3 regions of the Flavobacterium sp. WG21 genome follow, and region 3 is predicted to be linked to each of the others. Evidence: riboswitches for the same ligand, from Rfam matches in the RefSeq annotation. Region 3 holds a riboswitch; each other region holds the start of a gene.

Region 1 (8,442 bases), on a different contig from region 3:
ATAAAATGGACGGTGCGGCGATTAATAGCCTGAACTTGACTAAAGTTTATATTATAACCACAAGCGGTACAGCATCGGCAAGTGAATTGGTTATAAACGGATTAGTACCTTATATTTCTGTAGTTCAGGTAGGAGAGACTACTGTTGGAAAAAATGTGGGATCGGTAACCTTATATGATTCTCCAACTTTTGGAAAAACGAACCGTAATCCAAATCATAAATATGCCATGCAGCCTTTGGTTTTAAAAATTGTAAATGCATCTGATTTTGGAGAATACACAGACGGTTTGAAACCAACGTATGAAAAATTAGAACGCATTACGAACTTAGGAGTTTTAGGAGATCCAAATGAACCGTTGTTGAGTGTGGCAATATCTCAAATAACAGGAATCAGCGCGAAAAAAGCAGGAGATGACAGTGGGGTAACGCTGAAGGCATTTACAGATGCTAAAGCAATGGACGGAATTAAAAATCAAATGTATATTGAAAAAGCTCCGGAAGGACTTTTACGAGCATTGAAAATAAAAAAAAAAGGCTTTCAGAAATGAAAGCCTTTTTTTATGTCATAATCTAAACGAATTACAGGAATTAATCGTTGAAATAGAAACCGTTTGGTCCAACACCAACAGTTAATTCTTTTTGTAATGTTCCGCTTAAATTGTAGATGTAAGCTTTGCTGTTTGATTTAAAATCACCTCCGTCAGCAAGATATATACGATTATCGTTTACTGCAAATCCGTATAAATAACCTACAGGAGAAGTTAAGATTGGTGTAGTAGAAGCTGTTGTAGCAGTAGTATTCATAACATAAACAGAACTTGAAGCAGTATAATAAATCTTACCATCTTCAATATCTAATTGACCAGCATTTCCTAAATTAGCAGGTAAAGCAATTTTGGAAACAGATTTGTCTGAAATTTTTACTTTTACAATTTCCCCGGCAGCACCGTAAGGTTTTCTAAGGATAAAAAGAACTCCGTTTTCTTCTTCAATTGAATCTGCATCTGAACCAATAGTAACAGTTTCTACTGTTTTGGTTGTAATGTTTACCACCAACAACTTGTCGCTGTTATTTGGCTCAGTGATGTATAGTTTTCCATTATCTAACACAATTCTGTTTCCTGTACCTTTCAATTCGATTTTAGATTCAACAGTATTTGTGCTTAGATTAATTACGGCAACATAATCGTCAATATTGGCGTTAGGGTTTTTTTCCGGGTCAGTGTAGCTAGGATAGGTATTAGCATTAGTTACATAAGCTTTACCATCCTTTACAACACCATAGCGAGGGTTAGCAAGTCCGGTGTCAATTTTTGCAATCAATTTAAAACTATAACGGTCTACTACATTAATAACATTTGATCCACCGGCAATAATATAAGCCTTGTCTCCGTCAAAAAAGATGTTTTGAAGATATTTTCCAACGAAATCACTGCTGTTTACTGTCTTGTAAACATCTTTTGTGAAAATATTTAAATCGTCAGATATGAAAGAAACGGAGCCACCGTCAGTAAAGTTTCCTTCATTTAAGATGAAAACGCCATTATCATAAACTCCCTTAGGTCCGTCAGAGTCGTCATTAGAGCAAGAAACAAAAAGCGATGCGCTTAATGCTAATAGGAATAATCTAGTTAGTTTCATTATTTTAAAATTTAAAGTTTAAGTACAGGTTATAATTTCTTCCGGGCATAGGTCGGTATTCCAGACTTTGATAGAAGGTGTTCCAAACATTCAAAACCTGAATGCCTACTTTGAAAGAAGATAAAAGTTTAAAATCGTAGTCTACACCAATGTTCGAAACAGTGTAAGCCGATACGATTTTTTCGGGGTCATTGTCAGCTTGTGTGTACACAAATCCATTATACAGAAATTGATAATTGGCTGAAATGTTATTTCTTGAGTAAGCGATGGCAGCGGTTACTTTATGAAAAGGAACAAAAAACAATTGCTTTTTGGTTTCTACATTTTCTGAAATTGAATAGGCATACGTCGCATTTGCAGTCAGGTTGTTTTTGCCAAAACTCTTTTTCCAACTCAATAGTGTTTCGGCTCCGTAACTGTTTACTTTGTCTGTGTTTTGCGGTGACCAGATACCATTAGCTCCCGGGACCCATTGCAATAGATCTTTTATTTTGATATAATAAAAAGTCTGAGTCAAAGAGAAGTTCTTAATGGTGAAAACGTTTCCAATTTCGGCCTGATAAGAACTCTCCGGTTTTAAATTAGGATTTCCGCCTTGTTCCCAGTACAAATCATTGAAAGTTGGAATTCGGAAATTACGGGATACATTCAATTTTAAATTGTACAGTTTCCCAAATTGATAGGAGGAACCTGCGGAGAATAGAACGGGTGATTTGTAATTGTCTGTAAACTCTTTACGAACCCCAAATTCGTTTTTCCAGTCCGCAGAAATATCTTGTTTTATAAGTAAAGCAGCAGAACTTATTTCTCTGACATTATCACCAAAACCACTTCCGTATCCTTTAGTCCGGTTGTAGTCCAGAATACCATTTACTTGCAGCGATTCTAATAATTGATAGCCTAAATCTGCTTTTGTAGTCAGGCTTTCTGTTTTTCCGTACGTATAAATATTGCTCGAGTTGTCGGCATAATATTTATAGTTCTCAAAAATATAGGCTGTTTTTAAATTGGTTTTGAATCTGCCAAAATCACCATCATATTCCAATAAGTTCCGATTAAAACCATTTACATATTTACTTTTAGTTTCAGATTCCGAAACTAATGAGGTATTTCGGTCTGTGTTTGAGGTTTGGGTATATAGCTTTAAACTGTTTTTGTCGTTGATTTTATATCCTGCATTGGCACCTAGGGTAATAACATCATACTGACCGTTTTGATTCCAGCGCTGTTCGCCTTTCCAGTTGTATTGGTTCAGGTATTTATAATCGTTTGTAGAACTATTTTTAGAAAAACCAATCTGAGTACTCCATTTTTTATTGGAGATACTTGTTTTATAATTAATTCCGATCGTGTTGAAACTTCCGTAATCCAATCTTAAACTGTTTTCAAATTTATTGTAAAAGGCGAGATCTGTATTCAAGTGTACGGTTCCTCCAACGGCTCCGCTACCGTAAATAACACTTCCGCCTCCTGCTTTTACACTTATAGAATTATAATCGGATCCGGAAATGGTATTAAAATCAGTACTTCCGTTCATTTGAGAATTAATGTTGATTCCGTTCCAGATTACAGCCGTTTGCGATGATGTTGTACCTCTAAAGGCAACTGTAGAAAGCATTCCACGGCCGTACTCTTTAAAATAAATGGTCGAATTAAAGTTTAACAAATCCGTTAATAAGGCTTCATTTTTGCCAATAACAGAGTCATTTAGTTTTAAAACCGATTGTGAATTGGAGTATTTCTTCAGATTAGCGTCAGAAACGACGACTGTTTTAAGTTTCGTAATAGAATCGTTCTGCGCCACAGTAATCTGGCACAACAATAAGAAACAAAGAGCAAAAAGTTTTTTCAAAGTCATAATTTCTACACTCTTTTTCCCGAGAGCTCGATATTGATTACAAAGGCAGGTCTCCTGGCTTGCGTCTTGTTGTTTACCTTCCCATTCGTCAGCGCGAGCAGTGGTTTTGTAGTTAACAACAAGCATTCTTTTCAGAACAAAGCTTACAGTTGCGGGTACAGCTCAAGATTTATGACTTGATTCCCTTTTAATGTGTATGAATGAACACAACCTTAATTTTCTGCAAAGATAAAGTTAAAATTATTGAATTTTCAAATTTGTTTTCGTTTTGGAGAGGGATTCTGAACAAATGATAATTTAATTCACTATTTTAATAACCTGTCCGAACGCTACTTTATTGGTAAAAGCGTCTTTTAGTGGTAATCCGGACTGATGACATAAAATACTTCTGATCACACCCGCATGTGAGACAATGACTACAGGAGCTGTCTGGTTGAAAACATAATCTTCTAAAAACGTACCCACTCTTTCATGAAGTATTGTAAAAGACTCCCCATTTGGGACTTGCGTGGTGACAAAATCTTCCATCCAGGGATTAAGTTCCTCCGCAGGAATTGCATCCCAGTTTTTCAATTCCCAATCGCCAAAATTCATTTCCATTAAACGATCGTCCATAATAAAGGAAGCAGGTTTTATCGTATTTTGAATGTATTCTGCCAGCATAGTACAACGTTTCAAAGGACTTGAAAAGAGTAGGGCCTTAGGAGGTAATTGCGAGACAATATCCTTAAAGGTTTCTTCGAATGGAACAGCCAAATCTACATCGGTCTGACCGTAGCAGATCCCTTTTTCGCAGGTTGTTTCGGTATGACGAACTAGATAAATTTCCATATCAGAAGAATGCTTAAATAGTAAATAACTTCACAAACCTGTTGCGTTGCTCCCAGGCAGTCTCCTGTATAACCATCAATCCATTTTTGGAAATAGCGGGCTAAAAAATAACGAATGATGAATACGGGAATAATTGCCAAAAGAGATTTAGATTGAAAAAATGAAAGTACCAATAATGGAATTAGTCCGAAGAAGAACGAACCTGTAATTTCTTTCCAACCGTGTTTCTTAGCTATAGGCTTGCTTTTACTCGTCGCATCATCGCGGGAGTATTCATGTGTGAAAATAATTGATATTGCTGCAAGGCGACTTAAGGAATGGGCCGAAATGAATAAGAGGAAAATTAGAAAAATGTTAGTAGTAAAAAGTGAAATGGATTCTGAGAGCAGTTTGAATTTTAATAGAAATAGTAAAACTAAACCAATCGCTCCGTAAGCTCCAATCGCACTGTCTTTCATGATAAGCAGAATTTTTTCTTTGGTCCAACCGCCTCCAAAACCATCACAAACATCGGCGAAACCGTCTTCATGAAAAGCTCCCGTGGTTAATATTGAGGCGATAATAGCCAAAAGTACTGCGGTTTCAATAGAGAGAAAAAGCGAGAAAAGATAGAAAGCCAGAAAGGAAATGCTCCCAACAATCCAGCCAATGAAAGGAAAATATCGTGTTGCCTTATTTAAATAGTCAGGATCATGATTGATGTTTTTAGGACACGGGATTCTGGTGTAAAACATTAAACAGGTAAAGAAAATATGCAGTTCTTTTTTCATTTAAGATAATTGATTAGGGCAAAATTAAAGGATAAAATTGTAAACTGAGATTGAAAACTATTTTCTGCTAACGCCCGCGCTTTCAAAACTGGCCATTTCATTCAGAAAAACTTCAGCTGATTTCAGAATTGGAAAGGCAATCGCACAGCCTGTACCTTCTCCCAAGCGCAAATCCAGATTCAGAATAGGTTTTGCATTTAAATAATCTAATAATTTCTGATGTGCTTTCTCGGCAGAACAATGACAGAAGACTGCATTTTTATGAATAGCAGGATTTATTTTTGAAGCAATTAAGAAGGCCGTGCTGCAAATAAAGCCATCTACCAGAAGGAGCATATTGTTCTCAAAAGCAGTTAACATCCCGCTGGCAATTTGTATAATTTCAAAACCTCCAAAGTAGGCCAACTGTTGTTTTAACTCGGCCGGACCGGTATAATTTTCAATAGCTTTTCGCAGTAAGTCTTGTTTTTGAAGTAATTTTTCATCTTCAACACCCGTTCCTTTTCCTACGCATTCTTCGATAGAGAATCCGGTTAGAAGGCTCATCAATACCGAGGCAGTAGAGGTGTTTCCAATTCCCATTTCGCCAAAACCAATACAATTGGAGCCTTTTCTTGCAATGTCTTCCACAATCGTTTTTCCTTTTTCAAAACACAATTGTAACTCTGCTTCACTCATTGCGGGAAGGTGTAGAAAGGATTGTGTTCCTTTGGCTATTTTGGCATTAATCAGATTGGCATTGGTTGGAAAGTCATAATTAACACCGGCATCAACGATGGATAACTGAATGTCATTTTGCTTACAGAAGACGTTAATGGCAGCGCCGCCTTCCAGAAAATTGGTCACCATTTGTCTTGTGACATCCTGCGGGTAAGCGCTTACGCCATGATTAGCAATGCCATGATCGGCAGCAAAAACAACGATAGAAGGATTTATGATTTTTGGGTTTAACGTTTCAAAAACAGTTCCCATCTGAAAGGCTAAAGTCTCGAGAGTCCCCAAAGCGCCGATGGGTTTGGTCTTCGAATCTATTTTGTCTTGTAGCTGAGTGCTGAAGTTGAAATCTTTTGAGCTTTCTGTTTTTGAGTTTAAATTTAAATTCGGAATTAGATTTTCAACGGTAGTTTTGATTTCCTTACAATCTGGAGCCTCTGATTTTTGTTTCCAGTGTAATTGCTGCAACATGGGTTGATTATCGTAATTTGTAGCAGGTTTTCCGATGCAGAAATACCCCAACGGCTCAATGTTTTCAGGTAAATCGAGAATCTTTTTAAACTGATAATAGTTCAGAATAGACACCCAGCCCATTCCGTAACCCTGCTCAGTGAGAGAGAGCCAGATGTTCTGAGCAGCGCAAACTGAACTGAATTTTACCGCTTCATTGCTGCCAACCGTTCCAATCGTAAATTGGTTCAGTACAGATCGATCATAAGCAATAATGAGTCCGATTGGAGCTTCCTCAATGGCCTCCAGTTTTAAGGATTTATAGTGTTCCTTTTGTTCGTGATTGTCGGTAAGTTCCTCAGCTTTTTTGTTATAATCTAAAAAAAGCTCTTTTATGGTACTTTTAACCGCAGCAGATTTAATAAGATAATATCGGGTAGCATCTGTTAATCCAACTGACGGTGCCCAATGTCCGGCTTGAAGTGCTTTCTGAATGACTTCGTCAGGAACTTCGTCATTTGTAAAATGGCGGGTATCACGACGTGATTTTAGTATATCGTCTAAATGACTCATTTTTAAATTCCAATTTTTAAATTCCAAAAACTTCGGGTTTGTAGAATAGTAACCGTAAAGATAAAGTATCGTATTGTAATTTGGGATTTAAAAATTGGATTTTCTTTCGATCACTATCCTTTTATCTTAACAGGAATTCCCGAAACCATTAGAACCACTTCATCTGCGTTTGAAGCCAAAAACTGATTCATCCAACCCTGAAGTTCGGTAAATTTTCGGCCGATATGAGTTTCGGCATGAACACCCATTCCGATTTCATTTGTGACAATAATCAGCGTAGCATTTTCCTGTTGCGCTATGGATAGAAATTCTTTTTTTGCTTCCTCTAAACTTAAAGTAACCTCATTTTTATGGTCGACAAAAAAGTTGGTCAGCCAAAGGGTAACGCAATCTATTAAAGCTACTTTTCCGGAAAAGTCAATTTCGCTTAAGTATTTCTCTTTTTCAATATTGGTCCAGCGTTCGTCGCGTTCTTGTTGATGTCTGTCAATTCTGTTTTGAAAATCAGAGTCCCATTTCCTAGCTGTCGCTACATATATAGGGGTATCTGAAAGTTGTAAGGCCAGGCTTTGGGCGTAACTGCTCTTTCCTGATCGTTCGCCTCCTGTAATTAGGTAGATCATTTTAATTGTTAATTGTTAATTGTTAATTGTTAATTTAAAGAAGAGGCTGTTTAGGAGGGATTTGACTTTTGGTCGTTTTGATAATACTTGTTATTAATTTTAATATTGAAATGGCGTCATTATTAATAGTCGCAAACTCTTTTTCATTTAAGTAATTGGTTGCTTTTAGTAATTCTAACCAATAAACAGCTTCATTGGTCTCTTTTTGGGCAATTGCAAATTTATGAATAAAATCATTTTTGCTTTCAGCATGTTCTGCTTCCCTTACCATAGCTCCTATGCTTGTTCCAGATCGCAGAAGCTGTTTAGAAAGGACAAATTCTTTTTTCTCGACGGATAGGTACTGATATAATTTAACTATTCGAATCGCAAAATCAAAACTCTTATCTTTGATTATATTCTCTTTCATAATTCACAACTAGCAATTTATAATCAATAATTCACAATTAACAATTAGTAAGGACAATGTCGGCATTCGTTTCCGCAGCAGCTTCCTCTTTTTAAGTGAAACCAGGCTTTGAAAACATAATTTCCGTCTTCCAAATAATAATCAATTCCTTCGATTAACTTTTCTTGTTTGGGTAAAGATATGGCTTTATTTTTAAGAGCTTTTTGTGGGGTAAGCGTTTCTACGTAAGCGTCGATTTTATCTTCGCAGGCTTCTTTAAAACAAACGGGGCAAAGACAGTCGCCTCCTTCGGAAAGATTAAAAATAGGGGGGAAATCATTACACCAACACTTGTTTTCATTTGAAGTATCTCCACAGCTGAAAGAAGATTCACAGCTCGAGCAGACTTTGGTTTTTATGGGATTCATTAGGGAAAAATGATGTTTATTTGATTTTGTAGGAATAAAGGTAGATAAAAAAAATAGAAATTGCGTTACCTTTGTCAGTAATGAAATTGTAAAATTTATAAGGAAGACGATTCAAATTATATGCCATATAAGCAGCATGATGAAACTGAGCCCTTTAAAAAAAATA
Region 2 (8,442 bases), on a different contig from region 3:
TAATGATTTAGTAGTAGTGTAATTTTTGTATTAATATAAGACATAGAAGCATACTTGTTTCTAATCAGTTAATTGAAAGAAAAAACAAGTATGCTTTCTTTTTTATAGGATTTCAAATTTTATATTACATCCAATGTGTTTTGTAGGTTATTTCTTTATAGTTCAGCTATTCGAGAGGAGCCGATGAATTTCCAAAATTTAATCCCCAATTCACTCCAAAAAGTGCCAGAAGGTTATCTTCTTTTTGAAAGTCCTTTCCAAATGCTCCTGTGATACTTATGTTTTTATCTATCCTAAAACTTATATTACCTACAGATCTTTCGCTTTTTACAGTTCCGTTTCGTTTGATGTATTCATACCCTAAGGTAAATTTTCCAAATTCAAAACTTAATTTACTTCCAAAATCTCTATAATAATTAGTGGTATAAACATTAGTAGAATCCATATTAAACCCATCTTCGATATATCGGCCAATAAACAGAAGATTTGCATAGTTATTGGTAGAACTTTCTTCATTATCCTCATTTAGAATCAAATTAAATTCCCCGGTTAGCCATGATCCGAAACGATTAATTGTTCCGCCATTTATAGAATTGTCCTTGAAAAGTTCGCTATATGCTGCTGCTGCATCCAGTTTAAAAATTGGTTTGATTATCTTTTCAAAAGGTTTTAAGCGATCTCTTACTTTTTGTTCTTCTAAAAAGAATTTTTCTATAGCTTTTTGTTGTTCCTTTTCATCTACTATTTGAAGTATTTCCTCGGGAATCATTAATGCTTTATCTGTTAATACACGTTGAATATTTTGTTTCGTTTCATATATTTTTTCTTTATCAAAAAATCGTAACAATGTTGTTCTTGCCCCTATAGAAAAGGTCTGGCGTTTGTTGTCACCTGCAATAGTTTCAAAATCCTTTTTTAAATAGGCAAAAGAAAGAGTAGTTGTGTTTAATCCGCTAAAAGGATTTTGTTTTAAGTTGCCTGTTGCCTTATCTTTCGTGACACCTATGTATCTGTCGTAGGTCCTTTTTTTACTTTTGGTATTAATAAAAAAGTAGGGAGTTACTTCTATAGCCATACTTTCACCAAAATTGTTCTGTACATGTAATGCTAATGCTTTTACATTCTCAGGAGTGTATATATCTGTTACTGTCTCTTCTAGCAATTGAAATGCAGGGCTGGTCAAGTTAGACATAGGAAACTCACTTAATGGAACATTTTTTTCCTGTGCATTGCTGTTCCAAATGTTTCCTATTATTATAATTATTAGTAAGTAATAGTTTTTCATAACTTTATTGTTTTGTAAATTGAACGTATGCAAATGCTATAAAAAGCTGATTGTATATTTTCCTTTTTTTGACAGTTAGCTTCTGGGTTTGGTCACCATAAGAAACTTCAATATCTAATCGGGTAGTTGCCATTATTTGGTCAATATTTTGATCGACATGAAATAATGATTGCACGGTCATTTTTTCATTCTGCAGTGTTGAAAGATCTCCCAGAATTACTGAAAATTGATTGTCTGGGTAAGTGGTTACCTCACCTTTTAAACGAATAGCAGCACCAACAATTGCATCAGAACTTATCGCTACATTTAGTGTAACCTGAACCCCTTGAGGGATTTTTACTGTTTCCATAATATTTAAGTTTTAGTTATTTATAAAAGTAACTAGTCAGGATCTTCTGAAATCAAGTATATATACCTGATTTAGGGATCAAAAGGAACTTTTACGGGTATTGTTTTACTTATGAAAATTGAGATTAAAAATAAATAAAGAAGTTTAGTCAGTAAACATGTATCTGTAATTGGTACCATTGGATAGACCTTCGGAAAAAGTTTAAAATTTTGGTAACGCATTGATTATTATTAAAATTTCATTTTTTTATTCAGAATTACGCTATTGTAAAAGATAGTTATATATTTGCGCCAGATTTTGGTCTGTTTTTTCTTAAGAAAAAATGGTTAAAAGGGAATCAGGTGCAAATCCTGAACAGACCCGCTACTGTAAGTTCTATACAAGTCTTTAAACGTTACTAATGCCATTGTCCCGCGTGCGGGATGAGAAGGTTGTTTTTAAAGATGGAACAAGTCAGGAGACCTGCCACAATCACATAGTTTAAGACTTTCGTGGAATAAAGTTGAAGAACAATAAACGAAACCTGTCATTTTTATGACGGGATTCTTCCTTATTGCGTTTTTAATTTATACATCCCGGAGTTTTCTTAATTCAATAAGTGATGTATAATACAAAAAGAGAATTCTTATTTATTGTTATCGTTTTTGCTTCTATTCTGCTTCAGTCGGGAGTGTTGTGTAGTTGCTTTTTCTCTCTGAGAGTATCACTTCTGAAAAGGAAATCACTGTTGAATCGGTATTTTCCGAATGCATTATCTGGCGGTGTCTTCCCTTATTTTAATTCTGTTCCAATAAAAAATCAGCACAATTCCAAGGGCTTTTGGCGATGCGGGATTGTGTTCGCTTACAAAGATAACATTGCGCTCTGTTGAAGACTTTAATTGAAACTTCTTTTGTTATTTCTCGAAGTTCAGCTGCTTTTACCACTACCAACCTAAACAATACCACATGTACCATAATATTTTCAAAAACTTCCAATCCATATTGTTGCTTATTGCAGTACTCTCATTAACCAATTGTTCTGATGATAATGCATCAAATGAAAATAGTAATCCGACACCTGTTAGTTCAGATTTAGCTTTTAGTATGCAGAGATTTACAATTATGACTTTAAATCCAACAATCAGCGCAACAACAGAAGCTACTTACAGTTGGACCATCACAAAAGCATCTTCAGAAAGTTATGCACTAAGTACTACTACAGCAAAGGAACTTTTATTTGCGGCAGCAGAAGCAGGAGTTTATGAATTGGCTGTTACTGTAAATGACAAAGGAAGTATACAAACTCAAAAAGTAGTCGTTACCGTTACAAAAGAAACGAAGGAGTATAAAAGCTACATCTCAAAAGTATTTGAATTTAAACCGGCACCCGGGCAGTTTGTAAACGATCTGCCTATTGCTAATGACGGCGATACTCCTGAAAGAATTTTATCAAGAGCCAATACTTATCTGGCTAAGAAAACCGGTGATCTGGTTTCATTGGGGGCTTTTGGCGGTTATGTTGTTTTTGGATTCGATCATACCATTGTTAATGTTAAGGGCAAACGTGATTTTAGAATTCTGGGTAATGCTTTCTGGGCAGAGGCTAATCCAAATCCGAACAGTACCATGCGCGGCGGAAGTAGTGAAGCAGGAATAATCATGGTTGCTTACGATAAAAATAAAAACGGACTTCCGGACGATCAGTGGTACGAGATAGAAGGCGGCGGGCATAAAATGCCTAAAACGATTCAGCATTATGAAATAACGTATTACCGACCTGATCCCAATAAAATTCCGGTGTCGGGTGGAACTACGGGTACAGTAGGTTTTGTCGATATGGAGTATATTTTATGGAAAGACAATCAGGGGAAAAATGGCTATCTGGTTCAGAATAATGCCTACAATCATTCTTTAGATTACTGGCCAAAATGGCTTAAAGATCAGTCTTCTATTACTTATAAAGGAACAAGATTGCCCGATAACGCAGTTGATGAAAGCGGAACGGGAAGTTACTTTGTGCAGTATGCTTTTTTATACGGATATGCAGATAATGCTCCGAACAATGATGATGATTCGGGCATAGATATTAACTGGGCTGTGGACGAAAAGGGAAACAAAGTAATGCTTCCCGGGATCGATTTTGTGAAAGTGTACAATGGCCTTAATCAGCAGGCGGGATGGCTAGGAGAAACTTCGACAGAAATAATGGGGGCAACAGATTTGCATCTTTCAGGAGAAAGCATTCCTACGCGATAACCCATTCAAAAGTGTATTAAACTAAATTATTATATCAGGAATTATGAAAAAAAACTTTGCCCATTTATTATTATTGGCTTTTGCGGCGGCATTTACCGGATGCAGTGATGACGATAAAAATGATGTCAACACCGGAGAAGGACTCGTCGTACCAATAGCAGTAAAGCTTCAGGATAAATTTGAAGTAAACACCTTTAAAGTTTTGAATATTACAGCTTCAGCTGAAACAAGTAATCCAAATTATCAATGGGTACTAAAAAAAAACCGGTGAATCAGACTAAAGATTCGATTATAGGAACTACAAAAGATTTACGATTTGTTGCTTTATATCCCGGTGCATATGAATTAACCTTAAATGTTACTGAAGGAGATAAAAAAGGCACAAGCGCCACCACAGTGAATGTGATAAATGAGACTCAAAGTTACAATCCTTACATAACAAGTATTCAGGATTTTAATCCTGCACCCGGAATGTTTGCCAATGATTTGTACAAAGACGGATTTTCGAAAGCAGATGTTATGAGGGTAGCATTGGGAAGAATAAGTGAAACCAGTGTAGGATATCCAATTGATTTAGGAGGTTTTGGAGGTTCAATTGTGGTTGGATTTGATCATATGGTGGTTAATCTTTCAGGAAAAAAAGACTTCAGAGTTTATGGAGCAGATTTAACGGATAAAGCCAATCCTCCGGCTCCGGGATTAATTTATGTTGCTTATGATAAAAATGGCAATGGAAAACCCGATGAAGACGAATGGTATGAAATCATAGGAAGTCAGCATGCTAAAGAAAATACGGTTAAGAATTTTAAAATTACTTACTATAAACCTGCGGTTGGTAAGAAAGTAGTCGTAAGCGGTCCAAATGATCCTTTTTTAGATCGTGAACATCTTTATTGTGAGAACAACCAATCTCAAACGTACTTTTTGCCAAGGTCTAAAACCAAGAAAGAGTATTATCCAGCCTGGGATACTCAAAATACAGCTGTTTACGAAGGAACGAAGTTAAACGTAAATTTCGCAGCAGTACGTCCGGGGCAAACTACTTTGTGGAATTTTGAGGCTCCGGAATGGGGATACGTAAATGCCAAAAGCCCTGATATTGATATCGACTGGGCCGTAGACAAGAATGGAAATAAAGCAAATCTTCCGGGAATTCATTTTATCAAAGTAGTGAACTGTGTCAGCGAACCAATGGGACTTTGTCACCAGCAATCGTCTATGGCTACGCGATTCTCGGGAGCTGCAGATCTTCAAATAATTAAAAAATACAATCTAAAAAAGTAAGAAGAGAAGAATATGAAAAAGTTTATAAAATATAGTTTGTACCTCGCCATTGTTTGCTCTTTTTACAATTGCAGTAATGATGATACAAAGCCGGAGCCTGTAATTGAAGAACCTAAACCGGAGCCGATTAAAGATCCAACTCTTACTATAAAATTGCAGGCAGATTTTACAACGGAGCGATACAATGTGGTAGCGATTGATCCGGAAGTAACGATTGAAAATGCAAATGGTGCTGTTGCCCAATACAAATGGACTTTAAAAGTAACCGGAAAAGACGGAGTGGCTAAAGATTCTGTTATTGGCGACAGTAAGACCTTGAAGTTTATAGCACCAAAAGCACTAAGCTATGCTGTAGATTTTACCGTAACACTAAATAAGTTGGTAAAACAGGCTTCTACTAAAGTTACAGTTGCTGAAACCGGTAAAACCTATACTTCCAAAGCACTTTCAATTATAGATTATGTACCTGCTCCGCATTATAACAATGACGGTTTTGAGTTTGCAACGAAAGCGGAAGCGATAGAGAATGCACAGGCTATTTTGGCCGATGGATCTCTTGTTGATCTGGGAACTTTTGGCGGTTATATCGTAACAAAATTCGACCATACGGTGATCAATGCTTATGGCAAACGTGATTTTACAGTTCAGATGAATACAGTTTCGAATGCTTCAAAGTTTTCTCCTGTGAGTATTATGGTGGCTTATGATGCCAATAAAAATGGAATTGCAGAGGATAATGAGTGGTACGAAATAGCCGGAAGTGAGTATTATAAATCGACTACAGTTAAGAATTATGAGGTGACATATTACAAACCGGATCCAAATAAAACTGCCGTAGCAGGAAAGTACGATTGGCAATTCGACAAGGAATATCTTAAATGGGCAAACAATAAAACGGCTTCAGGTTTTATCACCAGAACAAAAAAATGGAGACGATACAATTATTACCCACAATGGCTTGGTGATTCTTACACATTAAAAGGAACAAAAGTCAATTTGGCTACAAAAGATATTAGCGATGGAGAAGGTACAGCATTCAATGTTGGAACTTTTGAATGGGGCTATGGCGGAATCAAAGATCCTTCGATTGACATTAGCTGGGCTGTAGATAGTAATGGTAATAAAGTACATCTTCCCGGGGTAGATTTCGTAAAAGTATACGTGCCTACTTTCACAGAGATTGGCGCATTAGACCTGGTGACGAACTCCTTCAAACAGGCAGAAGATTTGAATTTTGCTGCAGGCAAGTAATCGAAAGCGGGAATAAAACTGTTTATTAATCAACCAAGAATATTAATCCAAATTTTTATAAATCATGAAAAAAGTACTTTATTTTTTGACAGTAGGTTTGATTCTGGGACTTTCGTCCTGTAGTAATGATGAAAATCTATTAAATAGCGAAAGCGGCAGTGCAGCGATTAAAAGCTCAGGCTCAACTTCTAAAAGTGCGGTGACCGATCCTTCGATAGGAACAACTACTACGCTTAACCTGACAAGTTCTTTACTGACTAGCGGAACATCAACAACAGGCGGGAAGTATTGGCAAAATACCTATGTGGCAAGTACCAATTTAACCGTTGATATATTTAAATTTTCACATAGCGGAACATCATCAGGTTACAATTATTGGGATGGTTTTATTGTATCGAATGTAAATGATATTACAAATTATGGTTCAGGAGCAGGTACTGGCGGATCTAACGGTTGGGTAGCCAATCAGTGGGGGACTATGGCAGGAAGCGGTTTCGGAACTTCTTCTACAATTGCTGCAGGTACTCCGGGTACAACAGGAGATCCCTACATCGTGGCTTACTGGTCAAGTTATACAGATCCTAAAAATCCACAGGGAACTACTTTTAGTGAGACAAGTTTCTCTAACTGGATTAAAATTGGAAATACAGGATTGTACAATGTAAAAGGATTAAAAATCAACATGCACCCATGGCCATATTATGGTTGTTTGTATGGAGACGGTTTTGCTCAGGCATTTTCTTCAGGAGATCACTTTGAATTGTTAATTTACGGAGTAGATTCAAGCGGAACTATTACTGCACCAATTACACAATCATTGGCTGATTACACTGGAGGTTCTTTAGTAATGCCAACAGGATGGATAAATGTAAGCGCTACAGCACTTCAAGGTCTGGGAGACGTAAAATACCTTGTTTTTCAAATGGCTTCAACAGATTCACACCCGGTATACGGAATGAATACCGCAGCTTACTTCTGCTTAGACAAGCTGTCTGTAAAAAGAATTCAATAATACTAAAATTGAATATCGAAAAGGAGTCATTGAAAAGTGGCTCCTTTTTTTAGTTTAAAACACATGGGCTATAAAGAAAAATCTGCTTGATCTCCAAAATCTGCGAGAAAAAAACTGTACAAAAAAACTGTACAAAAACGCAATAAATGATTTGGCTTATTTATTCTTTAAACATCTGCCTCTTGGTTCATCGCCTTCGTGAAGTACAATTTCAGAATGAAGGAATTCTGCAGCTTCAGCAGAACCTTTTACTTTGGTGGCACTTCGCACAAGCATCTCAGATTCAAACTCAATCAAAACACTTTCTCTTATTCCTGCTTCTCTCCAGTTGGATAGCGGTCTGCATCCTCTTACGATTCCCCGAGCCAAAGAAAGCGCGTCTAACAATGCCTGATTAGCTCCTTGTCCTTTGAAAGGGCTCATCGGATGTGCTGCGTCCCCAATCAATGTGGTCCGTTTATTTTTTGCTAATAATTCAGGACGAAGTAATTCACGGTCATATACCGGATAACCTGAAATTTGCGCCTCTAAAGTTGCCGATAAAATTTGCGGAATAGGGGTGTGCCATTGTGTTCTTCGACAAGCCTCTTCTTTTAACGCTTTCGGTCCTTGTTCACTCAGTATTTTAGCCTCGTCTTCGGACATTGGAAAACTAAGCTGCCACATTACAGAATTTTCTGTATAAGGCATCATATAAATTCGCTCATTGCCGTTAGCGGTTTGAAACACAGTTGCCGAGTCGAGCAAATTATGATCAAGTCCATCAAGAGCCTTTAACGGACAAATACCTAATATTACAATACATCCCAGATAACGCAAAGGAGTAACCTCGTCACCAATTAACAGTTTTCGTACCGTACTGCGAATACCATCAGCCCCAACCACAAGATCGGCTTTAGTAGTTATGATTTTGCCATTTACTTCAAAATTTAAGGAAATACTTTGATCTTCGGATTCCTTAAAATCTATGAGTTGATGTCCCCATTGTACGATATCATTTGTCCCAAGTTGTTTCAGCAGTGCC
Region 3 (8,442 bases):
AAATTTTATTGCACAAGGTCTAACAGCTAGAAACTGGAATGGTATAGCTGTACACTCAATTACAGGTGATATTTATGCTTCCGTTCATACTGAAGATATCTATAAACAAATAAACCAAGCAACAGGAAATCCTAATCTTGACGGTGGCATTCTAAAATTAAAAGCTGGTACTGGAAAGGGCTCTGGTGAAAGTCGTCAAGAATTTTACACTGGTCAAAAAACGATTTCCGGAACTAATATGCAAGCAGAAACATTACGATTTTACATAGACGAAAACGGATTTTTTGTTTATTTAACTCCTCCAATTTATACAAGTGATGCAGCCGCAGATGAGGACACTAATCTTCCTTCAGGCGCGTATTATAAAATAACCGGAGATCGCACGCTTTTTCAAAAACCATAAACTTATTTTTTTTTTTAAGAATCCTCATTACGATTGACCCCAAATACTATGTAGAAGAATAGATTCAGAATATTCCGTACCTTTTTACAAAATCCATGAATATATTGCAACTATTAAAGTAACCGTTATAAATCAAAAACCCCTCTTACAAAACAATAAGAGGGGCTATATCTATACATTTTACATTTTACATCTCACACCCTACTTCTTAATAAATTTCTGCACATAGTTTGCTTTATCGGTCACTATATTGATGATGTACATTCCATTGGCAAAGTCACTAACGTTAATCTGATTGTTATTGAATTGAGTGTTAATTGATTTCCCTGAAATATCATAGACCGTTACTTTTAACACTTCGTCTTCCGTTCTAATGTTCAATACATCTGAAACCGGGTTTGGATAAACTGCCAGTTCTAATTTCGTGAATTCACCGGTACCTAAATTAGTTGTTGTATTTACAATGATTGATTTTTCAACCCATTTTCCATTGGAATTAAAACGAATCACCACTGTTGCAGTACCCTGAGTTTTTGGAGTCAGAACCAATTCGTCATTCACATTTATTATGGCCGAAACCACCTCTGTATCACTAACTGACTTTACAGATTTTACAATCGCCGCCGACAAATTATCAGTATCCGAGACAATGTTTTTTAAATCGATTACAGTTGGTTCTTTTACCGAAACTTCCGATGGCAGAGTATTGCTCACTACAGGTGCTGCATTATCCGGAAAAACAGTCATGCCGGGAAACCAATAGTAATCGTCTAAAACTCTTGTCTGAATTAAATTTCCTGTACGATCAAAAGTATGAACCCAGTTTTTCTGAAAATGTGCTCCAAATCCGTTTTCTGTAGTATTGAGAATCAGCTCATCTGAAACCGGATCAATACGCAGGGCGGCACCATAAGGAATTTGTTTAAAAGCATCTGTCTGACCCGGAATCGTTGCAAAATTCTCATTAAAGGTTTTTGAAGTAATATCAAATTTTACAATTTTTGTTACTGAAGTAAAAGAACTGATAGCGTTTATCCAAAACAAAGCATTCTCCTGCGTGCTATAAGTAAAACTTCCCGCGTTCCAGGCTCCCCAGGAACCCGGGTATTTAGTTGTTGGAATTGCATATTCGGTTACTGTAAAAGTTGTAGCATTAATATTGATTAGCTTTTGATCCTGAATTCCCCATACACTTCCGTCTTTGGCCTGAACTACAGAGTGGAATTTACCGGTAATAGTCTTAATCAAAGTATTAGTAGCAGGATCGATTATCAGCATTCCTCCATTTTGTGTTACTGCAAATACATACTGAGACGTACGAATCATATTGCCAACCTGTCCTGCAGTACCTGTGCCTGCTAATAAACTCCCTACCTTCAAATTGGCAATATCAAAAAGATAAATACCTTTTGAAGTACCGATATATCCTGTATTTTCATTTACTCCAACAAACGAACGTCCATCTGCTCCAATGTTTGCAAATCCGGCAATTTTTTTCATGGTTTTAGCATTGGCAACAACCAATCTTCCGCCTGGACTAAAATTTTGATCTCCTCCACTTGCTGCCTGTTTGGAAATAAAATAAAAATTATCTCCATAAATTGTTCCATAACAAGTGGTCACGCCAAAGGTTTCATTGTTGTTCGCTATACTATAAATTCGGTAATTAGTACTTCCGTCTTTATTAATAAAATTCACAGAACCATTGGTATGTCCGAACCAGTCTTCATTTACCATAAAAAATCCATTCGTAAAATCTGTTGCTTCTCCATAAGGTACAACCGGAGTAAAAGTTCCGGCAATAGGAAGCCCATTTTTAGAGGGTGCGTAATTCCAAACATCCCAGGAATCATTTTGCAGAATACGGCCAGATGCCCCTGTACTTACGGCAGTAAAATCAGCATCGGCAGGATTTTTCCCCCAATACGTCCACTCACCATTTGTCCATCCGGATTGCCAGTGATCGTTTGTATCAATTGCTGTGTAGCTGTCAAAGTCATAAGCAGTCGTATTCACAAAACCATTTGTTGGATAAAGAGGATAAGTATAATCTGTCCCTTTATAAAGTCCGATCGTTTTAATTCCATTCAGATCAAAACCCAATCCTCCCACCGAAGATCCCGTTTGTGTTCCCTTATACAACAGAGCGAAAAAACGACGATCTGCTTTTAGTATGGCCTTCAACATGTCTTCGCCTGTGGCGGTACCCTCCCATCTGAATCCCCAGACTAAAGCATCGGTATTTTTACCATCATTCCACTGCACCACAAATGCTGCCCGATTAGAGCCTGTGCCTATCCAATACTTAATATCATCAAAGGTTGCTACAGCAGTCGTGTTTTTGGCAATTTTATTTTTCGCTGCTGTTTGTTTATTATTATTTAGAATTGTGCCCTCCAATACTACCTGACCACGTATAAAAAAGACAGAAAGGAACATCAATAATAACAAGTAATTTTTCTTCATATTCAATTTAATTTTAATTTTTCATTATTTAAGATACAGGTCATAAGCTCCGGCAACATCTGTAGAAACTTCTCCCAGCCAGCCTGCTTCCTGATTGATTGCGGTATGTATTTTGACGAAATCTATTCCGGGAAGTTTTACGTATTTTCCGTTTTTGTCTACCGCCCAGGAAATATCAATATTAGAACCTTCGTCGCTATTAGGTGCATTATCGGCATAACCAAAATCAAATCCTGTGCCTACCCAATAGTTTCCGGTACCACTTTGATCATAAAAATTGTCTTTTATTCTGGTTCCTTTCAAAGTATAAGAAGCCTCTGAAATCCATAGCGGATAATAGCTTTGTTCGTGAAATCCATTTTTAGTTTTATATCCTGAATTCCCCTGACTGTCTTCCCATTTAATGTACTGTACATCAGTCTGCCAAAAATCCTGACCTGCAACAGCCGGTTTGTTAGGATCCGGTTTGAAATAAGTCACACTATAGTTCTTCACGGTAGTATTTTTAAAATACTCGCTTCCGGCTATTTCATACCATTCGTCCTCGTCGGGTTTTCCATTCTTATTTTTATCGTAAGCCACCAGAATAATTCCGGGTTCACAAGAACCTGAACGAGTTTCCTTTGTGTCATTAGCCCAAAATGCATTTCCCAAAACTTTAAAATCACGGCCATTCATGTTTGGAATCGTATGATCAAAACCAAATACAATATAGCCTCCAAATCCGCCTAGAGATATCATACTGGCATTAGAACCAACGAGTGACTTTTTTGCGGCATTGATCAAATTACTTTCGGTATTTCCCGGTGCGTATAAGGGAAGTTCATTGGTAAACTGACCGACTCCGGGACGAAATTCCAGTACATTAGAGATGTACTTACTATAATTTCCGGTCTCTTTTGTTACATTGATAATCGATTGGAATGTTTTTACAACACCATTGGTTTCCACTTTTAACGTTAAGGGATAGCTCTTTAAATACGGACTGATAAAATCCAGTTGAAGGCTTTCTGAGATCACTGAATCTTTAATACTCCAGGTTAATTTTGAATTACTATTTAATTTTAAATCAATATTGAGCACTTTAAAACGATCTATCGTATAGGATTCTTTTAGTATTTCTCCAAAATTTTCATTTTCCGCTTCTTCTTCCCGATCCGTTCCACAGGAAATAAATCCCAATAAAAGAGTTACTACTAGTGCGCATTTTAAAAATGCGAAAGGGGCTTTTTTCATATTTTTTTATTTTTATTCTTTAATGACACATGATTGCTGAGGTACAACAAAATAAATTTCCAGTGAGGTAACATCTAATTCTTTATTCTTTATTCTTTATTCTTTATTCTTTATTCTTTATTCTTTATTCTTTATTCTTTATTCTTTATTCTTTATTCTTCACTTTTCACAACTTACTTTTTAGTTATAAAAGCAATATGTGCTGGAATATTACCTGCCGTAGTTTTCCATTTTAATTTTCCTTCGGGAGTAAAACAGTAGATGTAACCTGTTACTACGTAATTTTGGGCATCGGTAATGTATATTTCTTTCGTTTCGGGATTTACCTGTAAACCGTAAGGAATCATGATATGCTTTTCAGTGCCGTCTGTAATGATTTTATCGTTAATCACTTTTTTGGTCTTTGTATCTAATATTCCGTACGTAACCTTATTACTGTTGGTCAGATAGCTCCATGAAACACTGTAATAATAGAGCAAATCATCGACCAGACAGGTTGCTGAAACGGGAATATCAAGCTGCATTTTCTTTTCATCCGTCTTCGTATCAATCACAAAAAGATTAGACGGTGTGTTGTAATAATCACCTCTGGAACTCACATAAATATCACCTCTGCTGTCTACCTGCATGCTATGAAGGTTAATCCCTACATCGATTTTTTTTATTTCGGTAAAAGTTTCAAGATCGATAACAGATACTGTTCTGTCATAATTAGGTACTTTGTAACCTCCTGAATTGGCAACATACAATTTTCCGTTATGTACCACCATTTGTTCCGGCTGATAACCAACGGTCACTTTGCGTTTTATTTCTAAGGATGTCGTATCTATTTCGGCTACAAATCCAATTTCGGCATTTGGATCAATGGCAACAGGGCCTGAATAGGAACTTACGTAGGCTTTATTTTTGTAGAAAGTGACATATCGGCAATTCGGAATGTCTATTTTTTTGATTCGTTTTGCGGACCATTTGTCGATTACCTCAACCTTATTGGAGCAGTTAATAACCGCATACACTTTATTCCCGTAAATTTTTATATCATTACCCACATCCCCCAGTTCTTTTACTACTGTTGGATTGCGTTCGGAGTAAATATCGGTGGTATAATTCCCGGTTCTGTAATTGAACACGTCAATACTGGCGCGGTTCATTCCCATATTACCTTCGTTTAAAAGATAAAATCCTTCTATTTTGCCATCGCTTCTGGGTGCGGCTACACTTTTATCCGAAGAGGGAAAAATAGTTTCTTCTTCTCTACAGGAAACCAAAAGAAGAGCAACAAATAAACTAAGCAGGAATCGGGTACTTCTCTTTTTCATAGTGCAATACTGATTATAAATTTTAAAGTACGGCCCGGCATCGGATAGTTATAAATCACTTCATACTGCTGATTCAGGGCATTGTTTAATTCGATTGTTCCTTTTATTTTATACTGATGAAAAGAGAACATTTTCTGAACCGCCAAATCATGTGTGTACCAAGGCTGCACTTCATTAATTTTGATATTGTTTACATTTCCGTTGTAGCGTTTTCCTACATATATAAAACTGTAGTTAAAATTCCATGACTTATAATCTGCATTTAATATTCCGGATCCGCTGTGCCAGGGTGTGTAAGGAATCTGATCTCCGTAAGAGGATAATTCCAAACCAGCAAACTTGGTATAATCTCGACTCTCCGAATACGTATAGGTTAAATGAGTGGTCAGATTTACTTTGCCGAAATGCATTTTCATATCCACAGCCGACTCTATCCCCTTTCCTTTCACCTGCCCGATATTAGTCATCATCCAACGGAATAAATTTCCGGTTGGAGCAGCAATTATTTTATCTTTAGTATTGGTATAATATCCATCGACCTGAAGAGAAAACTGATCCAGGAAACCTTTCTCTACTGGTATGTTGTAGGTAAATCCAATGTCATATTGATTCATGTATTCGGGCCTTAAGGTACTGGAACCGACCATCGTATAATACAAATCATTAAAAGTGGGCATTCGGAACATACGTTTCGCAAAAGCTCTTACATTAAAATCATAGGCTATAAAAGGAGTGTAACCCAAAAATATAGCAGGAGTAAATTCTGTTTTATCAGGAGCTTTGGCATTGTAACGTACTTCTTCCTGCACGTGCGTTCCCACAACGCTGCCCAGAACTTTAAAGCCATCCAGTCTATAGGAACTTGCCAGGGCAAACAAAGCGGTGTAGCGCTCCGGATAAGAGAACAGGGTTTTTATCCCTTTTCTGGTTGCATTAAGGCGGTTGTACTGAAAATCAGTTGACAACGAAACGTCCCAAGTGGGTAAAATCTTGTACAGATTGACTGCTGAAAAATAATATTCCTGTTGGTAATAACTATCGTCAGATTGAGCGCCTTCGGTAACCACTTCACCCAGTACACTGGTGGTGTCTCTGGCTACATAATGAGTATAATCATAAGCATATTTTGCCTTAGCCTGAAATTTATATCTTTCGCTAAGGTCTTTTATAAAAGTACCCTGTGCAAAAAAATTCTTGTCGTACTGTCTAAAACCATCCGAAAACTTATTTTCTACAATAGCTCCCGGTGCTCCTCTTTCGGAACCGTAATAATACACTTTCGCATCCCAAGTGCCGTTCTTCATTTTCCCATACAGACCAGACTCGAAACGAAATGCTTGTATATCACTATTGTGTCTCGTGGCTGAGGTATCATAAGCCACAGTACCGTCGAGATTGTTTCTTTTGTATCTGAATTTGTATTCGCCATTAGATTTTATGTATTCAGAACTGGCGCTCCAGCTTACCTTATCACTTAATTTATGCTCCAATCTAAAAGAAAGATCATTGTAATTGATAGACATGGTTTTATAACGCAGTAAGAAATTGGTCTTTTTGTTATTCTCAAAAACAGGCCGTTTGGTGCGCAAATAGATAGTAGAAGCTGCCGCAAAATCTTTAGCCGACTGAAATATTTCACTCTTCTGACCATTATACATGGTGAGAGATTCCATATCATCGAGAGAGTATTTTCCTAAATCTGTAACTCCGTTCTGTGCATTTCCTAACTGAATTCCGTCGTAAAAAACACCCACGTGATGCGTTCCCATGTTGCGTACATCCACCGTTTTAAGTCCGCCCAAACCACCGTAATCCTTGATTTGTACTCCGGCAAAATAACGAAGTGCATCGGCAACATTGTGGCTGGCTAAGTTTTCAAGCAGTACTCCTGAGAGGCTTTGTACGGGAATCACTTCCTGATAAGGTTTTGCTTTTAACAGTACTTCTTTCAAAACCCTCAGACTGTCCTTAGTAGTCTGCGAGTGAAGTACGACGGGAGCTAACAATACGAAAAGAAATAAAAGTAATTTTCTGGTCTTACACATCACTGATTTAATTAAATAAACTTCGGGATATGATCGTCAAAAAAGCAATAAGGCAGGATCCCGTTACAAAATAACAGGTCCGTTTATTGTTGTTCAACTTTATTCCACGAAAGTCTTAAACTATGTGATTCCGGCAGGTCTCCTGACTTGTTCCATCTTTAAACTGCCTTCTCATCCCGCAAAGCGGGGCAATGGCATGAGTAACGTTAAAGACTTTTACAGAACTTACAGTAGCGGGTCTGTTCAGGATTTACACCTGATTCCCTTTTAACTGTTTTCTCTAAAGAAAAAACAGACCTTAATCTGGCCGTAAAGATAGAATTATCTTTATAAAAACAAGAGTTAATTAGTTCATATTACACTTTTGACAATGAATGAGACCAAATTTCACTCATTCATTAAAAGAATGCTGTTTTAAACATTCTTCACTTTTTTAAACCTACCCGTAACAAAAAAGCATTTTTGCGACCAATAATAGGTTCAGTTGGATTGCTTTTTTATAAACATTGAAGAACTGAAACAAAATCATTCAAAACAGGAATTGATTTTATTAATAATGAAGTGAAATAGAAATATTAAAAGTAAATTAACAAATCCCGAGATTTTTGCGTCTTTATATTTGTTAAATTGCGCCCCTGTAAATGAAGATGCCCCTCGTACTACATATTCTTCGAAAAACTCTTGTAAAATGGACTGGAGAAAGGTTTTGGGCCGAAAGTCAAAATTAAAAGAACACTAAAAGAGAAACAAAAAATTCAATGAATACAACAAAGGCTTCCATTATTGCTATTGGAGGATATGTACCGGAAACGGTTTTAAGCAATACTGATTTAGAAAAAAGAATAGATACAACAGATGAGTGGATTACCTCTCGAACAGGCATAAAAGAAAGAAGAATATTGGATGACCCTGCACTGGCAACCTCAGATATGGCTTCTTTCGCCATTAAAGATTTAATAAAAAATTATGATAT

Evidence for each region. Region 3 has a riboswitch for cobalamin ahead of C245_RS0117995 (TonB-dependent receptor). Riboswitches for the same ligand answer to the same signal wherever they lie in the genome.
Region 1: linked by a shared signal. The riboswitch ahead of C245_RS0121520 (TonB-dependent siderophore receptor) and the one ahead of C245_RS0117995 (TonB-dependent receptor) in region 3 are both predicted to bind cobalamin.
Region 2: linked by a shared signal. The riboswitch ahead of C245_RS0119325 (hypothetical protein) and the one ahead of C245_RS0117995 (TonB-dependent receptor) in region 3 are both predicted to bind cobalamin.

What each region holds. Positions count from the first base shown of each region.
Region 1 covers NZ_AMYW01000048.1:9,248-17,689, reverse strand. The annotation lists gene C245_RS0121530 (S41 family peptidase) at 1-548, shown strand, start outside; gene C245_RS0121525 (YncE family protein) at 589-1,641, opposite strand; gene C245_RS0121520 (TonB-dependent siderophore receptor) at 1,646-3,499, opposite strand; cobalamin riboswitch at 3,526-3,729, opposite strand; gene cobC (alpha-ribazole phosphatase) at 3,797-4,330, opposite strand; gene C245_RS0121510 (adenosylcobinamide-GDP ribazoletransferase) at 4,315-5,100, opposite strand; gene cobT (nicotinate-nucleotide--dimethylbenzimidazole phosphoribosyltransferase) at 5,158-6,837, opposite strand; gene cobU (bifunctional adenosylcobinamide kinase/adenosylcobinamide-phosphate guanylyltransferase) at 6,951-7,460, opposite strand; gene C245_RS0121495 (four helix bundle protein) at 7,495-7,869, opposite strand; gene C245_RS0121490 (DUF5522 domain-containing protein) at 7,914-8,276, opposite strand.
Region 2 covers NZ_AMYW01000035.1:13,646-22,087, forward strand. The annotation lists partial or broken gene kdpA (potassium-transporting ATPase subunit KdpA) at 1-11, shown strand, start outside; gene C245_RS0119315 (hypothetical protein) at 167-1,285, opposite strand; gene C245_RS0119320 (hypothetical protein) at 1,290-1,634, opposite strand; cobalamin riboswitch at 1,916-2,119, shown strand; gene C245_RS0119325 (hypothetical protein) at 2,582-3,871, shown strand; gene C245_RS0119330 (hypothetical protein) at 3,915-4,142, shown strand; gene C245_RS0119335 (hypothetical protein) at 4,118-5,155, shown strand; gene C245_RS23805 (hypothetical protein) at 5,168-6,406, shown strand; gene C245_RS23320 (DUF4465 domain-containing protein) at 6,471-7,418, shown strand; gene C245_RS0119350 (NAD(P)/FAD-dependent oxidoreductase) at 7,575-8,442, opposite strand, start outside.
Region 3 covers NZ_AMYW01000030.1:868-9,309, reverse strand. The annotation lists gene C245_RS0118015 (hypothetical protein) at 1-403, shown strand, start outside; gene C245_RS0118010 (DUF5074 domain-containing protein) at 605-2,869, opposite strand; gene C245_RS0118005 (hypothetical protein) at 2,894-4,105, opposite strand; gene C245_RS0118000 (YncE family protein) at 4,279-5,424, opposite strand; gene C245_RS0117995 (TonB-dependent receptor) at 5,421-7,469, opposite strand; cobalamin riboswitch at 7,584-7,785, opposite strand; gene C245_RS0117990 (beta-ketoacyl-ACP synthase III) at 8,228-8,442, shown strand, end outside.